DNA from 2 places in the Streptomyces sp. NPDC054849 genome. Region 2 is predicted to be linked to the other one. Evidence: riboswitches for the same ligand, from Rfam matches in the RefSeq annotation. Region 2 holds a riboswitch; the other holds the start of a gene.
The links. A riboswitch is a leader RNA that binds a small molecule or an ion and turns the genes downstream of it on or off. The one in region 2 is predicted to bind S-adenosylmethionine.

Region 1: it holds a riboswitch for S-adenosylmethionine, as region 2 does, so the genes downstream of both, thrC (threonine synthase) here and ACWGIF_RS17160 (aminotransferase class V-fold PLP-dependent enzyme) in region 2, are expected to answer to the same signal.

Annotation. Positions count from the first base shown of each region.
Region 1 covers NZ_JBSGZI010000013.1:100,857-111,979, forward strand. Annotated here, with positions in the region: gene nagA (N-acetylglucosamine-6-phosphate deacetylase) at 1-534, opposite strand, end outside; gene ACWGIF_RS08980 (ROK family protein) at 534-1,466, opposite strand; gene ACWGIF_RS08985 (ABC transporter substrate-binding protein) at 1,643-2,947, shown strand; gene ACWGIF_RS08990 (DUF3263 domain-containing protein) at 3,103-3,339, shown strand; gene otsB (trehalose-phosphatase) at 3,379-4,227, shown strand; gene ACWGIF_RS09000 (alpha,alpha-trehalose-phosphate synthase (UDP-forming)) at 4,364-5,824, opposite strand; gene ACWGIF_RS09005 (glucosyl-3-phosphoglycerate synthase) at 5,871-6,821, opposite strand; SAM riboswitch class I at 7,007-7,164, shown strand; gene thrC (threonine synthase) at 7,182-8,456, shown strand; gene ACWGIF_RS09015 (MoaD/ThiS family protein) at 8,492-8,770, shown strand; gene ACWGIF_RS09020 (cold-shock protein) at 9,188-9,394, shown strand; gene groL (chaperonin GroEL) at 9,823-11,123, shown strand, end outside.
Region 2 covers NZ_JBSGZI010000033.1:50,187-61,309, reverse strand. Annotated here, with positions in the region: gene qcrA (cytochrome bc1 complex Rieske iron-sulfur subunit) at 1-713, shown strand, start outside; gene qcrB (cytochrome bc1 complex cytochrome b subunit) at 710-2,335, shown strand; gene trpD (anthranilate phosphoribosyltransferase) at 2,514-3,578, shown strand; SAM riboswitch class IV at 3,667-3,783, shown strand; gene ACWGIF_RS17160 (aminotransferase class V-fold PLP-dependent enzyme) at 4,008-5,432, shown strand; gene ACWGIF_RS17155 (Lrp/AsnC family transcriptional regulator) at 6,122-6,403, opposite strand; gene ACWGIF_RS17150 (rhomboid family intramembrane serine protease) at 6,400-7,134, opposite strand; gene ACWGIF_RS17145 (hypothetical protein) at 7,259-7,498, shown strand; gene ACWGIF_RS17140 (NYN domain-containing protein) at 7,539-8,903, shown strand; gene ACWGIF_RS17135 (NlpC/P60 family protein) at 9,156-10,184, shown strand; gene ACWGIF_RS17130 (NlpC/P60 family protein) at 10,436-11,123, shown strand, end outside.

The DNA of each region.
Region 1 (11,123 bases), on a different contig from region 2:
TACGGAGTCCAGGCCGCCCGGGAGTTCGGTGGCGAGGGTGAACATGCGGGCGGCGCCGTGGGCGGCGTCGATCAGCTTGCGGACCTCGGCCGGGTCGGGGTCGCGGAGCAGGTCCTCCTTGTGCGCGCCCTTGCGGCAGGGGTTGATGAACGGCCCCTCGAAGTGGATGCCGGCGATCTCGCCCTGCTGGGTGAGCTCGGCGAGCAGCCCCGCGCGCCGGGCCAGTTCGGCCAGGTCGCCGGTGACGGTGGAGGTGACGAGGGTGGTGGTTCCGTGTTCGCGGTGGGTGCGCACGCCCTTGAGGACGTCCTCGGCGCTGCCGGAGGTGAACGAGGCGCCGCCGCCCCCGTGGTTGTGCATGTCGACGAAGCCGGGGACGATCCAGTGCCCGGACAGGTCGACGATCCGGGAGCCCTCGTGGGCGCTGCCGGCGATGCGGTCGCCGTCGACGATGACCCGGCCGCCCGCCACGGTTCCGGTGGGCAGCACCACCCTGGCGCCGGAGAGAACGGTGCTGTGTGCGCTTCCGGACATCAGGCAGGTACCTCCGTGGCGAGTAGGTCCCAGGCGAGCAGCCCTGCGCCCAGGCATCCGGCGGTGTCCCCGAGGGCCGCCGGCACGATGTGGGGGAGCCGCTGGAACGTCACGCGCTCCTCCACGGCCTTCCGTAGTGGTGTGAACAAGGTTTCCCCCGCCTCGGCGAGGCCGCCACCGATGATCAGCGTGTGCGGGTCCAGCAGGGTGATCGCGGTGACCAGCCCGTCGGCGAGGGCGCCGACGGCGGCCAGCCAGACCTCCCGGGCGCGGGCGTCGCCGGATTCGACGGCCTTGGCGCAGTCCGCGGCGTCGGCCTCGGGGTCGCCGGAGGCGGCCGCCCAGGCGCGGCTGACGGCGGAGGCGGAGGCGAGGGTCTCCAGGCAGCCGTGCTGGCCGCAGCCGCAGGCGGGGCCGCCCGGGCGTACCACGATGTGCCCGATCTCGCCCGCGTAGCCGTGGGCGCCCGCCTCGATGCGGCCGACGATGCCGATGGCGCCGGCGATGCCGGTGCCGAGGGGGACGAAGAGGAAGCGGTCGGCACCCCGGCCGGCGCCGATGCGGCCCTCGGCCAGTCCGCCCGTGCGCACGTCGTGGCCGAGGGCCACCGGGATGCCGCCGAGGCGTCTGCTGAGCAGGGCGCGCATCGGTACGTCCCGCCAGCCGAGGTTCGCCGCGTAGACGGCGATCCCGTTGTCGGCGTCGACGATGCCGGGAACGGCCACTCCGGCGGCCGAGGCGGCCCGCCCGAAGCGTTGCCGGCCGGTGTCGAGCAGCTCGGCGGCGAAGTCCTGGATCGTCTCGACGACGGCGTCGGGGCCCCGTTCGCGGCCGGTGGCGCGGCGCGCTTCGTGGAGCAGAGTGCCGTCGCCGGCGACGAGGGCGGCCTTCATCCCGGTGCCGCCCACATCGAGGGCGATGACGTGTTTCACGGGTTTCACAGAGACAGTCTCGCGTGCTCGGCGGGGAAAGGTCTAGTCCATTGAGGGGGATTGTTGAGTGGCCATACAAATTGGGGGCCCTGGTCGGGAGCCCGATGTGGACGAGCTGCCAAAGTGGTGTAGACCTTACGTGGATCGTACGTACAACAAGGGGTGGATCGAGAACTGTGAAGGGTCGTTACCTGAGGCTGGCCGCGTCCGGTGCCGCGCTGTGTCTGACCGGCGTGACGCTGACGGGCTGCGGAGCCGTCGGCGGACTCACCGGGAACAACGAGGTGACCCTGCGGGTCGTGGCGGCCGACTACGGGGACAATCCGCAGAACTCCTCGGTGGCCTACTGGAAGGACCTGGCCACGGCCTTCGAGCAGGCCAACCCGGGGATCGACGTCGAGGTCAGCGTCTACTCCTGGTCCGAGGTCGACGCCAAGGTCGCGGAGATGGTCAAGGCGGGCAAGGCCCCCGACATCGCGCAGATCGGCGCCTACGCCGACTACGCGGCCGCCGGCAGGCTGCACTCGGCCGCAGAGCTGCTCTCCGTGAAGACCGAGGCCGACTTCCTCGCACCGCTCGCCGACGCCGGCAAGGTCAAGCAGGTCCAGTACGGGCTGCCCTTCGTGGCCAGCACCCGGCTGCTCTTCTACAACGAGAAGCTGCTGACCGACGCCGGCGTGATCGCGAAGGACGCCAAGGCCGGCAGCTGGCAGCCCAAGAGCTGGGCGGACCTGGAGGCCGCGGCGAAGAAGCTCAAGACCGCGGGCGTGCCCACCCCCCTCGCGCTGCCGCTGGGCCGCGAGGAGGCGCAGGCCGAGACGATGATGTGGATGCTCGCGGGCGGTGGCGGCTACACCGACAACGAAGAGGCGTACTCCATCGACTCGGCCGACAACGTCCGGACGCTGGAGTTCCTGCGGGACAAGATGGTCGGGCAGGGGCTGACCGGACCGGTCGAGCCGGGCAAGCTGGACCGGCAGGCCGCCTTCGAGGCCTTCACCAAGGGCGAGGTCGGCATGCTCAACGGGCACCCGACCCTGCTGAAGCAGGCCGACTCCAAGGGCGTGAAGTACGGCATGGTGCCGCTGCCGACGTCCGACGGCAGCGAGCAGTCGGCCATGGGCGTCGCCGACTGGATCATGGCCTTCAAGACCGGCCACCGCCAGGAGTCCGGGAAGTTCCTGGACTTCCTGTACCAGCCGAAGAACGTGACGGCCTTCACCGAGATGTACGACCTGCTGCCGGCCACCACCAGCGGCTACCAGGCCAAGCAGGCCGCCACGGGCGGCTCGGCGCCGCAGCTGAAGACCTTCCTGGCGGCGCTGCCCAGCTCGCGGCTGTACCCGGTCGGCAAGAAGTCATGGGCAGGCGTCAGCGAGGACATCAAGCAGAACATCGGCAAGACCGTCCAGCCGGGCGGACAGCCGGCGAAGGTGCTGGAGGAGATCGCCACGACCGCCCGGGCGGCGGACCCGCGGTAGCGGGGGCCGCGCCCAGGGGCCGAGGTGGTGTCGGGCCGGGCCGGGGGCTGGGCTGGGGCGGGGCGGGGCTGGGCTCGGCGGCCTGGTGGGGAGGCCCGGTGCGGAGGGCCGGATGCGGCGGGGCTGCTGTCGGAGGTCGGCGTTAATCTGGCGGTATGACGGACGAGGGGCAGCTGACGGCCACGGAGGCCGCGGTGCTCGCGTACGAGGGACGCACCTGGCCCGGGCCCGGAGCCAAGGAGCGGGCCATCCGCGAAGGGCTGGGGATGACCCCCGTCCGCTACTACCAGCTCCTCAACGCGCTGATGGACGACCCCCGGGCGCTGGCCCACGCACCGGGCACGGTCAACCGGCTGCGCCGGATCCGAGAGGCCCAGCGGGCCCGGCGATAGCCGTAGCCGTCGCTGCGCCGGGCCGTTAGGGTCGTGCGTATGGGGAGCCTTCCGCACGACTTGCCGACGCCCGTCACCGCAGCCGGACGCGAGGGACTGGAAGCCCTGCTCCGTGCACCCCGCCGGTCCGTGGTCGCCTTGGACTTCGACGGCACGCTCGCCGACATCGTCCCCGACCCCGACCAGGCCCGAGCCCACGCCGGAGCCGTCCCGGCTCTCTCCGCACTCGCCCCCGAGGTCGACTCGGTCGCCGTGATCACCGGCCGGCCGGCGAGCGTCGCCGTCCGCTACGGGGGCTTCGCGGGGGTCCCCGGACTGGAACACCTCGTCGTCCTCGGCCACTACGGGGCCGAACGGTGGGACGCCGTCACCGGCCTCGTCCACGCCCCCGCCGAGCACCCCGGGGTGGCGGCGGTCCGGGCGGAGCTGCCGGGATTCCTCGAATCGATCGGGGCCTGGCGGGGCACCTGGATCGAGGAGAAGGGCCGCGCGCTGGCGGTGCACACCCGGCGGGCCTCGGACCCCGCGGCGGCCTTCGCGGCGCTGCGCGAACCCCTGGCCGAGCTGGCCGCCCGCCACGGGCTCATGGTGGAGCCGGGCCGGGCGGTCCTGGAACTGCGCCCGCCGGGCATGGACAAGGGCGTCGCCCTGGCGGAGTTCCTGGCGGAGCGGGACGCAGAGGCGGTGCTGTACGCCGGGGACGACCTGGGTGACCTGGCGGCGTACTCGGCGGTCGAGAAGCGCAGGGCCGAGGGCCTGCCGGGGCTGCTGGTGTGCAGTGGCTCGGCCGAGGTTCCCGAGCTGGCCTCCCGGGCGGACCTCGTCCTGCCCGGACCCGGTGCGGTGGCCGCCTTCCTGGCCGAGCTGGCCGTGGCCGTGCGCGCCTGACCGCTCCGCTGCGGGGTGCGGCGCCGCTGCCCGGGGGCCCGCCCCCGGACCCCCGCGCCTCAAACGCCGGCGGCGCTTGAAAGATCGCCTCAAACGCCGGCGGGGCTGGAATCGCGGAGCCCCAGGGGGTGGGCGGTCAGCCTCGCAAAGCGGACAGCTGGGCCTCGAACCATTGGGTCGGCGGGAGGGCCGTCGCCGCCGCGGCCAGGCGCTTCGTGCGCTCCGCCCGCTCATCCGCCGGCATGGACAGCGCCGCGTGCAACGCCTCCGCCGTCTGCGTGACGTCGTACGGATTCACCGTCAGCGCGTCCTGCATCAGTTCCTCGTATGCCCCGGCCCCGGTGGACAGCACCAGCACGCACCCCGCCTCCGACACCACCGGGATCTCCTTCGCCACCAGGTTCATCCCGTCCCGCACCGGGTTCACCAGCGCCACGTCCGCCATCCGGTAGACCGCCAGTGAGCGCGCGAAGTCGTCTTGCACCGACACCAGCACCGGCTGCCAGTCCGCCGTCCCGAACTCCGCGTTGATCTCCGCCGCCAGCTCCCGCACCGACTCCGTGTACGTCCGGTACACCGCGAGGTCCTGCCGTGACGGGTACGCCGAGGCCAGGTGCACCACCCGGCCGCGCCATTCGGGGTGGACCGTCAGCAGCTCCCGGTACGCGAGCAGGCCCCGCAGGATGTTCTTCGACAGCTCCGTCCGGTCCACCCGCGCGATCGTCTTCAGGTCGCCGACCTCCGACCGCAGCTGCGCCAGCTTCTCGTCCACCTCCGGCCGGTGCGCCAGCGCCCGCAGCTCGTCCGCGTCGACCCCGAGCGGGTACCGGGTCACCGCGGTGAACCGCTTCTCCCCGTACCGGCTCCCGTCCGCGGTCATCCTGCGGTGGTGCACCCCGCTCTGGCCGTCCCGGGGGAAGAACGGGTCCGCGACGCCGCGCGCGTCGTCGATGGCGGCGCCGCTGATGAAATTGGCCGCCCATCCCTCCGTGTGGAACCCCAGCCGGTCCGCGCCGAGCATCCCCCACACCAGCTGGCTCCGGATGTCGTCCGGGAGCATGAGCAGGAACTCGTGCGAGGCCCACGGCGTGTGCGTGAAGTGCCCGATCCGCAGGTCCGGCCGCAGTTCCCGCAACCGACCCGGCACCAGCGCCAGGTGGTAGTCCTGCACGAGGACGGCCGCGCCCTGCGCCGCCTCCTCGGCCAGGGCCTCGGCGAAGGCGCGGTTGTAGGCCACGTACGAGGCCCACTGCCGGCGGAACTCCGCGCCGAAGACCGGCTCGCGCGGGATGTCGTAGAGGTGGTGGTGGGTGAACCACAGCACGGAGTTGGCGATGCCGTTGTACGCGTCGTCGTACATCGTGGGATCGATGTCCAGCATCCGGACGCCCGGCTCGGCGACACCCCGGCGGACCGCCTCACGGTCCGCCTCCGACAGGGCCGCGCAGATCCACAGCGCCTCCGGCTGCTCCGCGAGCGCCGCGGAGAGTCCGGAGACGAGACCGCCGCCCCCGCGCCGGGCACTGAGCGTGCCGTCGTCGGAGAGGGCGTAGGAAAGCGGGCCGCGGTTCGCTGCAACGAGTACCTGAGAAGCCATGCGGCCAACCTAGCCCGGCCCGTGCTCGCTCAAACGTCCGCAATCGTCACGCCACGCGGCGTCGCGCGTACTCCGTGATGCCCGCCATCGGCGGCCGCTCCTCGACGTCCACCGGGTACGTCCGCGGTATGAAGCCGTCCGGGCCGCGCTCGAACTGCGTCAGCTCCGGCCGTACGAGGTGCCCGCGCGAGAGCCGCACCAGGGCGGTGCGGTAGATCGCCGCGGCCATCCGGCCCAGCGCCTGTCCGCCCTGATGGCGGTGGAGCCGTACGCCCACGTCCACCTGGGCCAGCGCGTCCAGCCCGACCGTGTGCAGTGCGTCGACGAGCAGGCCGAGCTCGACGCCGTACCCGACGGGGAACGGCAGCCGTTCCAGCAGGGAGCGGCGTACGGCGTACTCGCCCCCCAGCGGCTGGACGAAGCCGGCGAGCTGAGGCCAGTGGAGGTTGAGGAGCGGGCGGGCGACCAGCTCCGTCACCCGTCCGCCCTGGCCGGGGGCGTCACCCAGCGGGCGGTCGTACATCGCCTTGACGAACTGCACGTCCGGCTCGGTGAGCAGCGGACCCACGATCCCGGAGACGAAGTCGGCCGAGAAGTCGCGCAGATCGGCGTCGACGAAGCAGACGACGTCCCCGCTGGTGGCCAGCAGCGAGCGCCACAGCACCTCGCCCTTGCCGGGCAGGGCCGGGATCCTCGGCAGGATCTCGTCGCGGTGCACCACCCGGGCTCCGGCCTTCGCCGCGACCTCGGCGGTACGGTCGGCCGAGCCGGAGTCGACCACGATCAACTCGTCGACCAGCGGGACGGGCAGTCCCTCGATCAGATCACGCCGGATCACCTCGACGATCGCGCCGACCGTCGCCTCCTCGTCCAGCGCGGGCAGCACCACGCTGACCGTGGTCCCGGCCGCCCGTTTCCGGTCGAGCAGCTGGTCGAGCGGTCGGTCGGCGGCTGACCAGGAGCGGTCTGCCAGCCAGCGCTCCACCTCTTCCAGCACCCTCAGCACTCCCTGCGTGTCGGCAATATCTGCCGTTATGTGATCCATCTCGCGGTTCGGACGCCTGTCTCAACCGCCCGGGCCTTCGGTTACAGTCTTGAACAACGCGAAGGACCACCGCATGCCGGGGGTCCCCGCGTACAAACGCACCGGCGCGCCACAGAGCGCGTGTGCCGGTGCCATACCGCTCATCCAGAGGGGCAGAGGGACACGGCCCGTTGAAGCCCCGGCAACCCTCCAGTCGGTTCTCGCGATCGCTCGTCAAGCGACGTCAGCGAGGTCCCCGGCTAGGGAAGGTGCCAATTCCGTCTCATGGCGAAGTGCGCCATGGGGAAGATGAGGAGAAAGGGCCTCGCCATCATGGCTGCACAGACTGTCGCCACCTCTGTTGATCTCGGACCTGCCACCGGCCTTTCCTGTCGCGAGTGCGGTACCCGCTTCGAACTCGGCCCCATCTTCGCGTGCGCCGAGTGCTTCGGACCGCTGGAAGTCGCCTACGACCTTCCGACCGGTGACCCCGAGGCCCTGCGCGCCGCGATCGAGGCCGGCCCTCCCAACATCTGGCGCTACGCGCCGCTGCTGCCCGTCCCCTCGGACGTGGCCTCCAAGCCGAGCCTGAACCCGGGCTTCACCAAGCTCGTGGACGCGGAGAACCTGGCCAAGGAGCTCGGCGTCACCGGCAAGCTGTACGTCAAGGACGACTCGGGCAACCCGACGCACTCCTTCAAGGACCGTGTCGTGGCCATCGCCGTCGAGGCCGCCCGCGCCTTCGGCTTCACCACCCTGTCCTGCTCCTCCACCGGCAACCTGGCCGGCGCGGTCGGCGCCGCCGCCGCCCGGGCCGGCTTCCGCTCCTGCGTGTTCATCCCGCACGACCTGGAGCAGGGCAAGGTCGTCATGGCCGGTGTGTACGGCGGTGAGCTGGTCGGCATCGAGGGCAACTACGACGACGTCAACCGCTTCTGCTCCGAGCTCATCGGCGATCCGCTGGGCGAGGGCTGGGGGTTCGTCAACGTCAACCTGCGCCCGTACTACGGCGAGGGTTCCAAGACCCTGGCGTACGAGATCTGCGAGCAGCTCGGCTGGCGGCTGCCCGACCAGATCGTGATCCCGATCGCGTCCGGCTCACAGCTGACGAAGATCGACAAGGGTCTGCAGGAGCTGATCAAGCTGGGCCTGGTCGAGGACAAGCCGTACAAGATCTTCGGCGCCCAGGCCGAGGGCTGCTCCCCGGTGTCGACCGCCTTCAAGGCCGGTCACGACGTGGTCCGCCCGCAGAAGCCGAACACCATCGCCAAGTCGCTGGCCATCGGCAACCCGGCGGACGGCCCGTACGTCCTGGACATCGCGCGGCGCACCGGCGGCTTCGTCGAGGACGTCACCGACGAGCAGGTCGTCGAGGCGATCAAGATCCTCGCGCAGACCGAGGGCATCTTCGCCGAGACCGCGGGCGGCGTGACCGTCGGCGTGACGAAGAAGCTCATCGACAACGGGCAGCTCGACCCGACGCTGACCACCGTCGTCCTCAACACCGGCGACGGCCTCAAGACCCTGGAGGCGGTGGCCGCGGACAGCGGGCAGACCGCCACCATCCGCCCGAGCCTGGACGCGTTCCGCGCCGCCGGCCTGGCCTGACCCTCCCCCTGCTCTACCGGAAAGGCAGTAGCGCCATGAGCGTCAACGTCCGCATTCCCACCATCCTGCGCACCTACACCGGCGGTCAGGCCGAGGTCCCGGCCGAGGGCGCGACCCTCGCCGAGGTCATCGAGTCCCTGGAGAAGAGCCACCCGGGCATCGCCGCGCGCGTCCTGGACGACCAGGGCAGGCTGCGTCGCTTCGTGAACGTCTACGTGAACGACGACGACGTGCGTTTCGAGGGCGGGCTGCAGGCGGCGACGCCGGACGGCGCCGGCGTCTCGATCATCCCGGCCGTCGCGGGCGGCTGCTGATCCCCTGGATCGGTCTTTGATCGCCCGTCAGGCGACAGGCGTAAACCGAAATTGCCCCCTCCGCTAAAAGCGGAGGGGGCAATTCTGCTTGATTGGGCGCGGTAGGGTTGGGGAAGTCCCCTCCGCTGTTCTTGCCCGCCGCATATGAGCGGGCCGCGCGAGGGTCGACATCGGGCCAATGTGCAAGCGCGGTATGGGGCTTTGGCGAGATATGTCAGGCCCGAGTTGCCCTGCAAGATGCCAAATTTTCACTCTATTTCAATGTTTCTCGGTGTCCAGATTTCTCGTCGGATTGACCTGTTGCAGACAGCACTCGCGCAGATACATTCAGCCTCGGTCGACGCGTTCCGACGCAAGTTCTGACCCGGGAACGCGAAGTGCGTTCCCGCGCAAGGGCCAGTAATAGGGGAGTTAGGCATGGCTCAGGGCACCGTCAAGTGGTTCAACGCGGAGAAGGGCTACGGCTTCATCGCGGTCGACGGTGGTGCGGATGTGTTCGTCCACTACAGCGCCATCCAGATGGACGGATACCGCACCCTTGAAGAGGGTCAGCGGGTCGAGTTCGAGATCTCGCAGGGCCAGAAGGGTCCGCAGGCGGACATGGTCAAGCTCGCACTCGGCTAGTCCTGGAGCGATCGACCACCGACGCGACACGTACGCGCGCACCCGCGTACGCGCACACATACGAGGGGCCCGCATCCTTGAGGAGGGATGCGGGCCCCTTGTGCGTTGCCGGGAGTCCCGGGGCGTTGCCGGGAGTCCCGGGGCGTCGCCCGATGAGTCCCGGGGCGTCGCCCGAAGCCGCTTGCGCCCACCCCTCGCCCGACCGCCACGCCCCACCGGGGCTTCTTCGAAGCCGCTTGCACTCTCGGGGGTCGAGTGCTAATCATTGGCATTAGCACTCTCCCGGTGAGAGTGCTACTGAACGAGGACCGGGTCGGTGAGGCCCGCAGGGTCCGGTGGGAAGGAACCGCCGGGCACGCAGGCCGTCCGTCGCGGGCGCGGGCGCGGTCCTGGGAGCAATCCACCGCTGTCCGGGAGGACCACTTCAGATGGCCAAGATCATTGCGTTCGACGAGGAGGCCCGCCGCGGCCTCGAGCGTGGGATGAACCAGCTCGCCGACGCCGTCAAGGTCACCCTTGGCCCCAAGGGTCGCAACGTCGTCCTTGAGAAGAAGTGGGGCGCCCCCACGATCACCAACGATGGTGTCTCCATCGCCAAGGAGATCGAGCTCGAGGACCCGTACGAGAAGATCGGCGCCGAGCTGGTCAAGGAAGTCGCCAAGAAGACGGACGACGTCGCGGGCGACGGTACGACCACCGCCACCGTGCTGGCCCAGGCGCTCGTCCGCGAGGGCCTGCGCAACGTGGCCGCCGGCGCCAACCCGATGGCCCTCAAGCGTGGTATCGAGAAGGCCGTCGAGGCCGTCTCCGCCGCCCTGCTCGCCCAGGCCAAGGATGTCGAGACCAAGGAGCAGATCGCTTCGACGGCCTCCATCTCCGCCGCCGACACCCAGATCGGCGAGCTCATCGCCGAGGCCATGGACAAGGTCGGCAAGGAAGGCGTCATCACCGTCGAGGAGTCCCAGACCTTCGGTCTGGAGCTGGAGCTCACCGAGGGTATGCGCTTCGACAAGGGCTACATCTCGGCGTACTTCGCCACCGACATGGAGCGCATGGAGTCGTCCCTCGACGACCCGTACATCCTGATCGTCAACTCCAAGATCGGCTCGGTCAAGGACCTGCTGCCGCTCCTGGAGAAGGTCATGCAGTCCGGCAAGCCGCTGCTGATCATCGCCGAGGACGTCGAGGGCGAGGCGCTCTCCACCCTCGTCGTCAACAAGATCCGCGGCACCTTCAAGTCCGTCGCCGTCAAGGCCCCGGGCTTCGGCGACCGCCGCAAGGCCATGCTCGGTGACATCGCCATCCTCACCGGTGGCACGGTCATCTCCGAGGAGGTCGGCCTCAAGCTGGAGAACGCCGGTCTCGACCTGCTCGGCCGCGCCCGCAAGGTCGTCATCACCAAGGACGAGACCACCATCGTCGACGGTGCCGGTGACAGCGACCAGGTCGCCGGTCGCGTGAACCAGATCCGCGCCGAGATCGAGAACTCCGACTCGGACTACGACCGCGAGAAGCTCCAGGAGCGCCTCGCGAAGCTGGCCGGCGGCGTGGCCGTCATCAAGGCCGGTGCCGCGACCGAGGTGGAGCTCAAGGAGCGCAAGCACCGCATCGAGGACGCCGTTCGCAACGCGAAGGCGGCCGTCGAGGAGGGCATCGTCGCCGGTGGTGGCGTGGCCCTGCTGCAGGCCTCCGCGGTCTTCGAGAAGCTGGAGCTCGAGGGTGACGAGGC
Region 2 (11,123 bases):
TCCACTGGGCCCGCACCCTGATGTCCGACGTCGAGGTCGCCGCGGACCGCCACGAGATCGCCGCTCCGCCGGAGGTCAAGGCGCAGGTCCTGCAGGACTTCCGCGACGGCGCCAACGAGTCCGGCATCGCCCGTCGCCCGCTGATCCGCAACACGCTGCTGGGTGCGCTGGCCATGCTGCCGCTCTCCGCCGTCGTGATCATGCGTGACCTGGGCCCGCTGCCCGAGAAGAAGCTGCGCACGACCCTGTGGGCCAAGGGCAAGCTGCTCATCAACCAGAACACGATGGAGCCGCTGCGTCCCGAGGACGTCGTCGTCGGGTCGCTGACGTTCGCCATGCCGGAAGGCCTGGACGAGCACCAGCATGACTTCCAGGTCCAGATCGCCAAGGCCGCCCTGATGATCGTCCGCATCCAGCCGGACGACATCAAGGACAAGCAGGAGCTGGAGTGGTCCCACGACGGGATCGTGGCCTACTCCAAGATCTGCACCCACGTCGGCTGCCCGATCAGCCTGTACGAGCAGCAGACGCACCACGTGCTCTGCCCGTGCCACCAGTCCACCTTCGACCTCTCCGACGGCGCCCGTGTCATCTTCGGCCCGGCCGGTCACGCGCTTCCGCAGCTGCGGATCGGCGTGAATGACGAAGGCTTCCTCGAAGCGCTCGGCGACTTCGAAGAGCCCGTCGGTCCTGCCTTCTGGGAGCGCGGATGAGCACCCCCGTCAACAACAAGCGCAAGGCGCCGGCCGGCGAGCGCGTAGCGGACTGGGCGGACGGCCGCCTGGGCATCTACGGGCTGGCCAAGGCCAACATGCGCAAGATCTTCCCGGACCACTGGTCCTTCATGCTGGGCGAGATCTGCCTCTACAGCTTCATCATCATCATCCTCACGGGTGTGTACCTGACGCTGTTCTTCCACCCGAGCATGAACGAGGTGGAGTACCACGGCTCGTACGTGCCGATGCAGGGCGTCCTGATGTCCGAGGCCTTCGCCTCGACCCTGGACATCAGCTTCGACGTCCGCGGTGGCCTGCTGATCCGTCAGATCCACCACTGGGCCGCGCTGATCTTCGTCGCGGCGATGATCGTGCACATGATGCGCGTCTTCTTCACCGGCGCGTTCCGCAAGCCGCGTGAGGTCAACTGGATCTTCGGCTTCCTGCTGCTGGTCCTCGGCATGTTCACCGGCTTCACCGGCTACTCGCTGCCGGACGACCTGCTCTCGGGTACCGGTGTCCGCTTCATGCAGGGCGCCATCCTGTCCGTCCCGGTCGTCGGCACGTACCTGTCGATGTTCCTGTTCGGCGGGGAGTTCCCGGGCGGCGACTTCGTCGCGCGGTTCTACTCGGTGCACATCCTGCTGCTGCCCGGCATCATGATGGGCCTGCTCGTGGCCCACCTGATCCTGGTCTTCTACCACAAGCACACCCAGTTCGCGGGTCCCGGCAAGACGAACAACAACGTCGTCGGCATGCCGCTGCTGCCGGTCTACATGGCCAAGGCGGGAGGCTTCTTCTTCCTGGTCTTCGGCGTCATCTCGGCCGTCGCGGCGATCGCCACGATCAACCCGATCTGGGCGCTCGGCCCGTACCGCCCGGACCACGTGTCCACCGGTGCGCAGCCCGACTGGTACATGGGTATGCCGGAAGGCCTGATCCGAGCCATGCCCGGCTGGGAGATCAACCTGTGGGGCCACACGCTCGTCCTGGGCGTGTTCATCCCGCTGCTGCTCTTCCCGCTGGTACTGGGTGCGATCGCCGTCTGGCCCTTCATCGAGTCCTGGGTCACCGGGGACAAGCGCGAGCACCACATCCTGGACCGCCCGCGCAACGTCCCGACCCGTACGGCCTTCGGTGTCGCCTGGATCGCGGAGTACATCGTGCTCCTGATCGGCGGTGGAAACGACATGTTCGCGCAGTACTTCCACCTCTCGATCAACGCGATCACCTGGTTCGTCCGGATCGGCTTCTTCGTCGTCCCGGTCCTCGCCTTCATCGTCACCAAGCGGATCTGCCTCGGCCTCCAGCGCCGGGACCACGACAAGGTGCTGCACGGTCGCGAGACCGGCATCATCAAGCGTCTGCCGCACGGTGAGTTCGTCGAGGTCCACGAGCCGCTCCCGCAGGGCCAGCTGCACAAGCTCACCGCGCACGAGCAGTACAAGCCGGTCGAGATCGGCCCGACGGTCGACGAGAACGGTGTCGAGCGCAAGGTGAAGGCGATGGAGAAGCTGCGCGCGAAGCTCAGCAAGGGCTTCTACGCGGAGAACAACCAGATTCCGAAGCCCACGGTGGAGGAGTACAAGGAGATCCAGGCCGGCCACGGCCACCACTGATCCCCTGCACCACTGCATGAGGGACTGATTTCGGTCAGTCCTGGTGTCGCCACGGCGAGAGCCCCGTCCAGTGTCTGGACGGGGCTCTTTGCCGTCTCCGGGGCTGGATAGGCTGAAGCCCTTCCCATTCGACGTGGGCGGCGAGTACGGGGGCGGCCCACTAGCACAGGAGCGGACCATGAACGTTGTGACCCCGGCAGGCGGCGACAGCGTGGCGGCCCGTGGCTGGCCGGGCGTTCTCGACGCCCTGCTGACCGGTCAGGACCTGAGCGCCGACGACACCGCCTGGGCCATGGACCGGATCATGCGCGGGGAGGCCACCGACGCCCAGATCGCCGGATTCACCGTCGCGCTGCGGGCCAAGGGGGAGACGGTCGCAGAGATCAACGGCCTCGTACGGGCCATGTACGCGCACGCCAACCTGATCGAGGTGCCGGGCCGGACGGTGGACATCGTCGGCACGGGCGGCGACGGGGCCAAGACGGTGAACATCTCGACGATGTCGGCGGTCGTGGTGGCCGGTACCGGTGCCAAGGTGGTCAAGCACGGGAACCGGGCCGCGTCCTCGGCGAGCGGGTCCTCGGACGTCCTGGAGAAGCTGGGCGTCAACCTCGACCTCAGCACGGCGCGGGTGGTCGAGGTCGCCGAGGAGGCCGGCATCACCTTCTGCTTCGCCGTGAAGTTCCACCCGGCGCTGCGGCACGTGGCCGGGGCGCGCAGGGAACTGGGCATCCGCACCACCTTCAACATCCTCGGCCCGCTGACCAACCCGGCCCGCGTACGGGCCCAGGCGACGGGCGTCGCCGACCCCCGGATGGCCCCCATCGTGGCGGGCGTTCTCGCCGAGCGGGGCTCGTCCGCGCTGGTCTTCCGCGGGGACGACGGCCTGGACGAACTGACCACGACGGCGACCTCGCGCATCTGGTGGGTCCGCGACGGCAAGGTGTCGGAGCAGCGCTTCGACCCGCGCGACGTCGGCATCGACCTGGTCGACGTCTCGGCCCTGGCCGGCGGGGACCCCTCGTACAACGCGGACGTGGCGCGCCGCCTGCTGGCGGGCGAGAGGGGCCCGGTCCGCGACGCGGTGCTGCTGAACTCGGCGGCCGCCCTGGTGGCGCTGGACCCCGGTCCGGGCACCCTGGAGGAGCAGCTCGCGGCCGGCATCACCCGCGCGGCGGAGTCGGTCGACTCGGGTGCGGCGAGGGCGGCCCTGGAGCGCTGGGTGGCCGCCAGTAACGCCTGATTCGGTTGATTGTTTCGAGCCGAGACCCCGGTCCGCATGGCGGACCGGGGTCTTGCGCTCGGGGGATCATGTGGCAGGATGCAGACCAGGTCACGAGTGACAGCGTTTAGGCCCCGGCTTGCTGTCCGGCAACCCTCCTTCCGTGGCGGGGTGCCCCGGGTGATGACCAGGTCGTAGGCAGCAAGGCCTACGGCAAGCGCGGATCCCTCGAAACCAGGGGTCCTGGTCTTCTCGAGGAGCGTTTTTCCGTGAGCAAGCGAATGCGATAGGGCGACTCCGCCCCACCTTCACCCCTCGGACCAGGGTCGTTTCCGCGTACCCGCGCGTCGACCGGTCCGAGGAACCTCCCGTACCCCGGACGGCCGCCGAGCCGTACCCGCGTACGGGCACACCGAAGCCATTCAGCCCTGCCTGCCGGGAGATTCCGCCATGTCCGCATCCCTGAGCGCCACCGCCGTGGCCACCGCCGCCACCGCCGTCGGCCCCTCCTGCGCCTCCACCGTCGACCCCGCCGCCGACCCTGCCTGCGCCGAGCCGCTGCCGGTCCTCGGCCGGGACGTCACCGTCCCGCTCGTCACCGGCGGCGAGGTCACCTACGCGGCCCTCGACTACGCCGCCAGCGCCCCCGCCCTGCAGCGGGTCTGGGACGACGTGGCCGCGTACGCCCCGTACTACGGCAGCGTGCACCGCGGAGCCGGCTACCTCTCGCAGCTCTCCACCGACCTCTTCGAGCAGAGCCGAGCCACCGTCGCCCGGTTCCTCGACTGCCGCCCCTGCGACCAGGTCGTCTTCACCCGGTCCACCACCGACTCCCTGAACCTGCTCGCCTCCGTGCTCCCCGCCGACTGCCAGGTCTTCGTCTTCGAGACCGAGCACCACGCCTCGCTGCTGCCGTGGACGAACGCGCAGGTCACCTACCTCAACGCCCCGCGCACCCCGGACGAGGCCGTCGCCACCCTGGAGCGGGCGCTGGCCGACCGCGACCCCTACGGCCCGGCGCTCGTGTGCGTGACCGGCGCGTCCAACGTCACCGGTGAACTGTGGCCGGTCAGGGAACTCGCCGCCGCCGCGCACGCCCACGGCGCGCGGATCGTGCTGGACGCCGCCCAACTGGCCCCGCACCACCCCGTATCCGTACAGGACCTGGACGTGGACTGGGTGGCCTTCTCCGGGCACAAGCTTTACGCGCCGTTCGGCTCGGGCGTGCTCGCAGGTCGTGCGGACTGGCTGCAGGAGGCGCAGCCCTACCTGGCCGGCGGCGGGGCCTCCCGCACGGTGGCCCGGCGCGAGGACGGCGGAGTGGACGTCGAGTGGCACACCACGGTCGCCCGCCACGAGGCAGGCTCCCCGAACGTCATCGGCGTCTACTCCATCGCCTCGGCCTGCAAGGCCCTGACCGAGGCGGGCTTCGAGAACCTGGTCGCCCGGGAGCGCCACCTCATCGCGAAGGTCCGCACCGGCTTGGCCGACGTCCCGGCGGTGCGCGTGCTGTCCCTGTTCGGCGACGACGCGCCGCGGGTCGGCGTCATCTCGTTCGTGGTGGACGGCTGGAACAGCTCCCACTTCGCGGCGGCCCTGTCCGCGGAGTACGGGATCGGCGTCCGCGACGGCCTGTTCTGCGCCCACCCGCTGGTCCGCACCCTGCTGGGCAGCGAGCCGCAGGCCCAGGGCGAGTGCGGCGCCCCGGAGGCCGCCCCGGGCGAGCGCTCCCTGAACGCGATCCGCGTCAGCTTCGGCGCCGGCACCCCCGACGAGCACGTGGAGCGGTTCGTGCGGGCGGTGAGGGAACTCGTCGCGGACGGCGCCAAGTGGCAGTACCGCACGGAGGAGGGCCGCTGCGTCCCCGCCGTCTGACGGGCTGGAGCTCATGACGTACTGGGATCCGATACCGCCGGTCCGGGCCATTACCCCTGCGGGGGGCTTGGCGGTGTGGGTGGGGCGGGGCCCGCACGAGGATCTCCTCGGCTCGCGGGTTCCCCTGCGGGGGCTTGGCGGTGTGGGGGTGGGGCGGGGCCCCGCACGAGGATCTCCTCGGCTCGCGCACTTGGCAGTGGCTGCGCCGTGCGGCCTGGGTTGCGCGCTCGTCCTGCGGGGACCCTCCTGCGTGTCCCCGCCCCACGGCCGGCTTCGGCAGTGCGAGGGAGCCCCTTCGGTGTTCCGGGCGGAGGGGAGTGGGGATGTGGCGGGGTGTCCCCGCAGGACGAGCGCGCAACCCAGGCCGCACAGCCGGGACATGCCCGCAGGCGCGAGCCGAGGAGATACCCCGGCGCAGCCCCACGGACCGACCCTTATTGGTGGGCCGCAGCATTCATTGGGCCGAGCCGCCCGCAGGGCGACTGGCGCGAGCCGAGGAGACACCCCGGCGCAGCCTCACGGGCCGACCCCTGTCGGCGGGCCGCAGGACTTCTTGGGTGCCGGCCGGGATCCCGCTCAGGGCACCATTTCAGCCCCGCCGGCGTTTGAGGCGCGCCGAAGCCAGGGCCGCGTGGCCCTGGGGGCGGGGGTGCAAGGCCCGAGCCGTACCGCAGACCTCGCCGGAGGCGCTACGCGTCCAGGCCGATGGCGAAGGCGGCTTCCAGGTCGTGCTGGGAGTACGTACGGAACGCCACGTGGGTGTCCGTCGCCTCGACGCCCGGGATCTTGCTGATGCGGCCGGGGATGATGTCCGCCAGGTTCTCGTGGCGGGCCACGCGGACCAGCGCGATCAGGTCGTACGTCCCCGTGACGGAGTAGACCTCGCTGACACTGTCCAGCGCGGCGATGGACTCGGCGATCTCGGGGATGCGGTCCACGCTGGTCTTGATGAGCACGATCGCGGTGATCACGGCTGACTGTCTCCCTCGATGGCCGTCGCTGGTCGCTCCACTCTAGTCGTACGCCGATACCGCGCCCACGCGCAGAGGAAGCCGAGCGAGAAGCCCACCAGGTGGGCCAGATAGGCGACCCCCGGCCCGCTCTCCGCCCGGTGCGCCGCCACCCATTGGAGGGCGAACCAGAACAGCAGCACGAGCCACGCCGGGAACCGCAGCGGCAGGAAGAAGAGGAACGGGAACAGGCTCGTCACCCGCGCCCGCGGCAGCAGGTAGAGGAAGGCGCCCAGAACGGCCGAGATGGCTCCGGACGCCCCCACCAGGGTCTGCGAGGAATCGGTGTTGGCCGCCGCGTACGCCGCCAGGGCCAGGTATCCCGTGCAGATGTAGAAGACGAGGAAGGCCGGGCGGCCCATCCGCTCCTCCGCCATGGCGCCGAAGACGTAGAGGAAGAGCATGTTCCCCAGCAGGTGCAGCCAGCTGCCGTGGACGAACAGCGCGGTCAATGGGGTCAGCCAGACGCGGGGGGCGCCTGCGAAGAGCTCGTCCGGGACCACACCCCAGCGCCGGAAGTACGCGGTCCCGGCGGTCAGCAGCTCGTCCCCCGTCCCGTAGACAGGGTTGAGGCCCGACGCCGGGCCGAGCACGAACACCACACCGCAGCCGGCGATCAGCGCATGGGTGACCACCGGTCCCCGGGCTGCCTCGCGTACGGCCCGCCACCTTACGATCATGTGACAGAGCATGACGCAACGGAACCCACCTGAAGCGGTGGCAGGCCGTAGGGTTACGAGCTGCAGTCCGCCTGCAGGCGCATACGGCTGCGCGGACGGCTTTAATTGAATCAGCTACGAAGGAGAGAGCGGCCTGATGACGGTTCCCCTGCCGACCGACACCACCCGGTGGCGCTGCACCCTGTGCGGCAACCTCACGCGCTTCGACGTCACCCGTTCGTCGAAGGTCGTGGAGTACGTCCACCTGGACCTCGCCGGGGAGCCCAAGGTCGAGGAGCGCGAGGTGGTCAATGAGACCATCGAGTCGGTCCGCTGCCGCTGGTGCAACGCGGTGGACCAGATCGAACTCGTGGACAGGCCGGGCGCGGACTCCTGACGGAGCCGCACCCACAGGAAGATCACGGTAGGGGTGACGGATTGTGGAGCCAGCAAGCGGCGCTGAGCCGGCCGACGCGGCCGGCGACGCCGCCGAGGCACTCGACCGCCCGCTGCCGGAAGGTGTGCGGCGCCGGGTCGTCGCGCTCGTCTCGGACGCCTTCGGCGGACTGACGGTCGCGGACCTCCCGGCGCAGCTGCGCCAGTACGCCCGGTTCACCCCCACCCGGCGCGCCAAGTTCGCGGGCAACGCCATGGCCGCGGCGGTCGAGACCGACTCCGTGTTCCGCAGCCGGGTCGCCGAGAAGCTGCGCGAGGCCCAGGCGGACCTGGCCGGGGCGCTGGAGGCCGGCGCCCCGCCGGCCGCCGCGGATCCGCTGGACGTGGCGGCCGCCGCGTTCATCCTGCGGCCGGCCGGCTGGGTCAAGCTGGTGGCCGCCGCGGGCGAGGAGGCGCAGCGCGCCGACGCCGAGCGGGTCGGCGAGGAGACCCGGCGCGAGCTGGAGCGCCTGCGCGAGGAGCTGACCCACGTACGGGAACTGCAGCGCACGGGCGGCGAGCAGGTGCGGGCCGAGCTGGAATCGGCCCGCAAGGAGGCCGAATCGCTTCAGCGCAAGCTGCGCAGCGCGCTGAGCGACGTCAAGCGCGGCGAGGCGGCCCTGCGCAAGGTGAACGCCGAGATCGACGGGATCCGCGGCGATGCGGCCACCCGCGTGGCCGCCGCCGAGAGCGAGAGCCGGCGGCTCAAGTCGCGCCTCTCGGAGGTGGAGACGGCGCTGGAGACCTCGCGCCGGGCCACCCGAGAGGGACGCAGCATCGAGGACATGCGGCTGCGGCTGCTGCTGGACACCGTGCTGGACGCCGCCCAGGGGTTGCGCCGAGAGCTGGCCCTGCCGCCCGTCTCGACGCGGCCGGCCGACACCGTGGAGGCGGTGGAGCCGGGCCGGATGACGCCGAAGGACATCGCGGCGCGCGCCCTGTCGGAGACCGATCCGGCGCTGCTGGACCAGTTGCTGGCGCTGCCTCAGGCGCACCTGGTGGTCGACGGCTACAACGTGACCAAGACCGGCTATCCGACGATGCCGCTGGAGAAGCAGCGGCTGCGGCTGCTGGGCGGGCTGTCGATGCTGGCCGCGCAGACGGGCGCGGAGATGACCTGTGTCTTCGACGGGGCGGAGCTGGCGGCCCCGGTGCTGCTCGCGCCGCCGCGCGGGGTGCGGGTGCTGTTCTCCAAGGCCGGGGTGACGGCGGACGAGCTGATCCGCCAGCTGGTGCGTGCGGAGCCGCCGGGCCGGCCGGTGGTCGTGGTCTCCACGGACCGCGAGGTCGCCGACGGGGTGGCCAAGGCGGGCGCCCGGCCCGTGACGTCCGCTTTGTTGCTGAAGCGGCTTTCGCGCGTTTCGTAACTCCTGGCCCGAATGCCTGAATTGGCAGGGGTCGCAGGGAACATACCGTCAAGTGCTCTGCACAGAGCGTGCGCTGTAGGTAAAGAACCTGGTAGGAGAGCGAGTTTTTTGCCGACAGGATTTGAACTGATCACAGCTGGGTCACTAGGGTCTGGTCAAACCTTCGTGCGGTAGATCACTCATTCGGGGTGGCGGCGGAGGTGCTGCCGAGTTGCGTTCTTCGGCGGCTCGAGGAAGAAGGAGCTCGCCTTCGTGGCGTCCCACCGTCGACCCAAGCAGCCGACCCGCGCTCGTGTGACCGTGATCACCGCCGCTGCGGCCGCGGCCGTCGCATTCTCCTCCCAGGGAGCCTCCGCCGCTCCGGCGAAGCCGGGCAAGGACGAGGTCAAAACCCAGGTTGACGCCCTCTACGAAGAGGCGGAGCAGGCCACCGAGAAGTTCAACGGGGCCAAGGAGCGCCAGGAGAAGCTCGAAAAGGAGATCGGGCAGATCCAGGACCAGGTCGCGCGCGGCCAGGGCGAGCTCAACGACCTGCGCAGCGCGCTCGGTTCGATGGCCAGCGCCCAGTACCGCAACGGCGGCATCGACCCCTCCCTCGCGCTCCTCCTCTCCGAGGACCCCGACAGCTACCTCGACAAGGCCTCCTCCCTGGAGCACTTGAGCGGCAAGCAGGTCGAGTCGGTCCAGCGGATCCAGGCCAAGCAGCGCACCCTCGCGCAGCAGCGCCAGGAGGCCGCCGGCAAGCTGGCCGACCTCGACGCCACCCGCAAGGAGCTCGGCGAGAAGAAGAAGGTCTCGCAGGACAAGCTCGCCGAGGCCCAGGCCCTCCTCAACACCCTGACCGCGCAGGAGCGTGCGGCGCTCAAGGACGAGGAGACGCGCGCCAGCCGCGCCGACGGCCAGCGGGTCGACCTCGGCAACGTCAAGGCCTCGGGTCGCGCCGGGGCCGCCCTCGCCGCCGCCAAGACCAAGCTGGGCAGTGCGTACATATCCGGCGAAGAGGGCCCCAACGCCTTCGACTGCTCGGGTCTGACCCAGTGGGCGTACAAGCAGGCCGGCGTCAGCATCTCCCGTGTCACCTACACCCAGGCGAACGACGGCACCCGCATCAGCAAGAGCCAGCTTCAGCCCGGTGACCTGGTCTTCTTCTACGGAGACCTGCACCACGTCGGCCTGTACGCGGGCAACAACATGACCCTGCACGCCTCCAACCCGCGCGGCGGCGTCAAGTACGAATCGCTGGACAACATGCCGTTCCAGTTCGGCGTCCGCATCAGCTGACCCCTCCGCACGCCGCACCCCCGCTCCGGAACGCGCCGTACGCCGCCCATCCGGGCGAATTCCGAGGCCGCGCTCTGACCGCACGCCCCGCCGGTGACCTGCGTCTCCTGCGGGGCGTCGCCGTGTCCGCCCTCCGGCGGTCGTTGGCCGGTGTGTGGCCGCGCCGCTACTGTCTGCCAGCGCGGACCCGGCACACGGCCGTCCACGGGGGGCGGACCCGGGCCACGCACAGCGGAAGGGAGCGGTTTCACGTGGCGTCCCATCGCCGGCCCGGGCTCGGCAGCCTCGACCGGAACACGAAGGTCACCGTCCTCACCGCCGCCGCGGCCACGGCCGCGGCCGCCATGACGGGCGCGCCGGCGAGCGCGGCCCCCGGCCTGCCGCACGAGCCCGGCGGCGCGGCGAGAACCGGCATCAGCGCCCAGGTCGACCGGCTCTTCGAGGAGGCCGAGCAGGCCACCGAGCGCTTCAACGAGGCGGGCGAGAAGGCCGGCCGGCTCCGCGTCGAGGTCGACCGGGCCCAGGACGCGGTCGCCCGCGGTCAGGAGCGCATCAACACCATGCGGGGTGTCCTCGGCACCTTCGCCGGGGCCCAGTACCGCAGTGGCGGCATCGACCCCGCCGTCGGGCTGATGCTGGCCGAGGACCCCGACGCGTACCTGGAACAGGCCGCCGCCCTGGACCGGCTGACCGGCCGCCAGGCCCGCCGGCTCGACGAACTCCGCGAGGAGCAGCGCCGGCTCGGCCAGGAGCGCCAAGAGGCCTCCCGCAAACTCGCCGAACTCGACGCCCTGCGCTCCGACGTGGCCCGGCACAAGCGATCCGTCACCGCGAAGCTCGCGGCCGCCCGGCGCCTGCTCAACGCGATGCCGTCCGAGGAGCGCGCCGATTTCGAGCGCTCCTCGCGTTCCGGCGGCCGGCCCGACGCGTTGCCCGAGC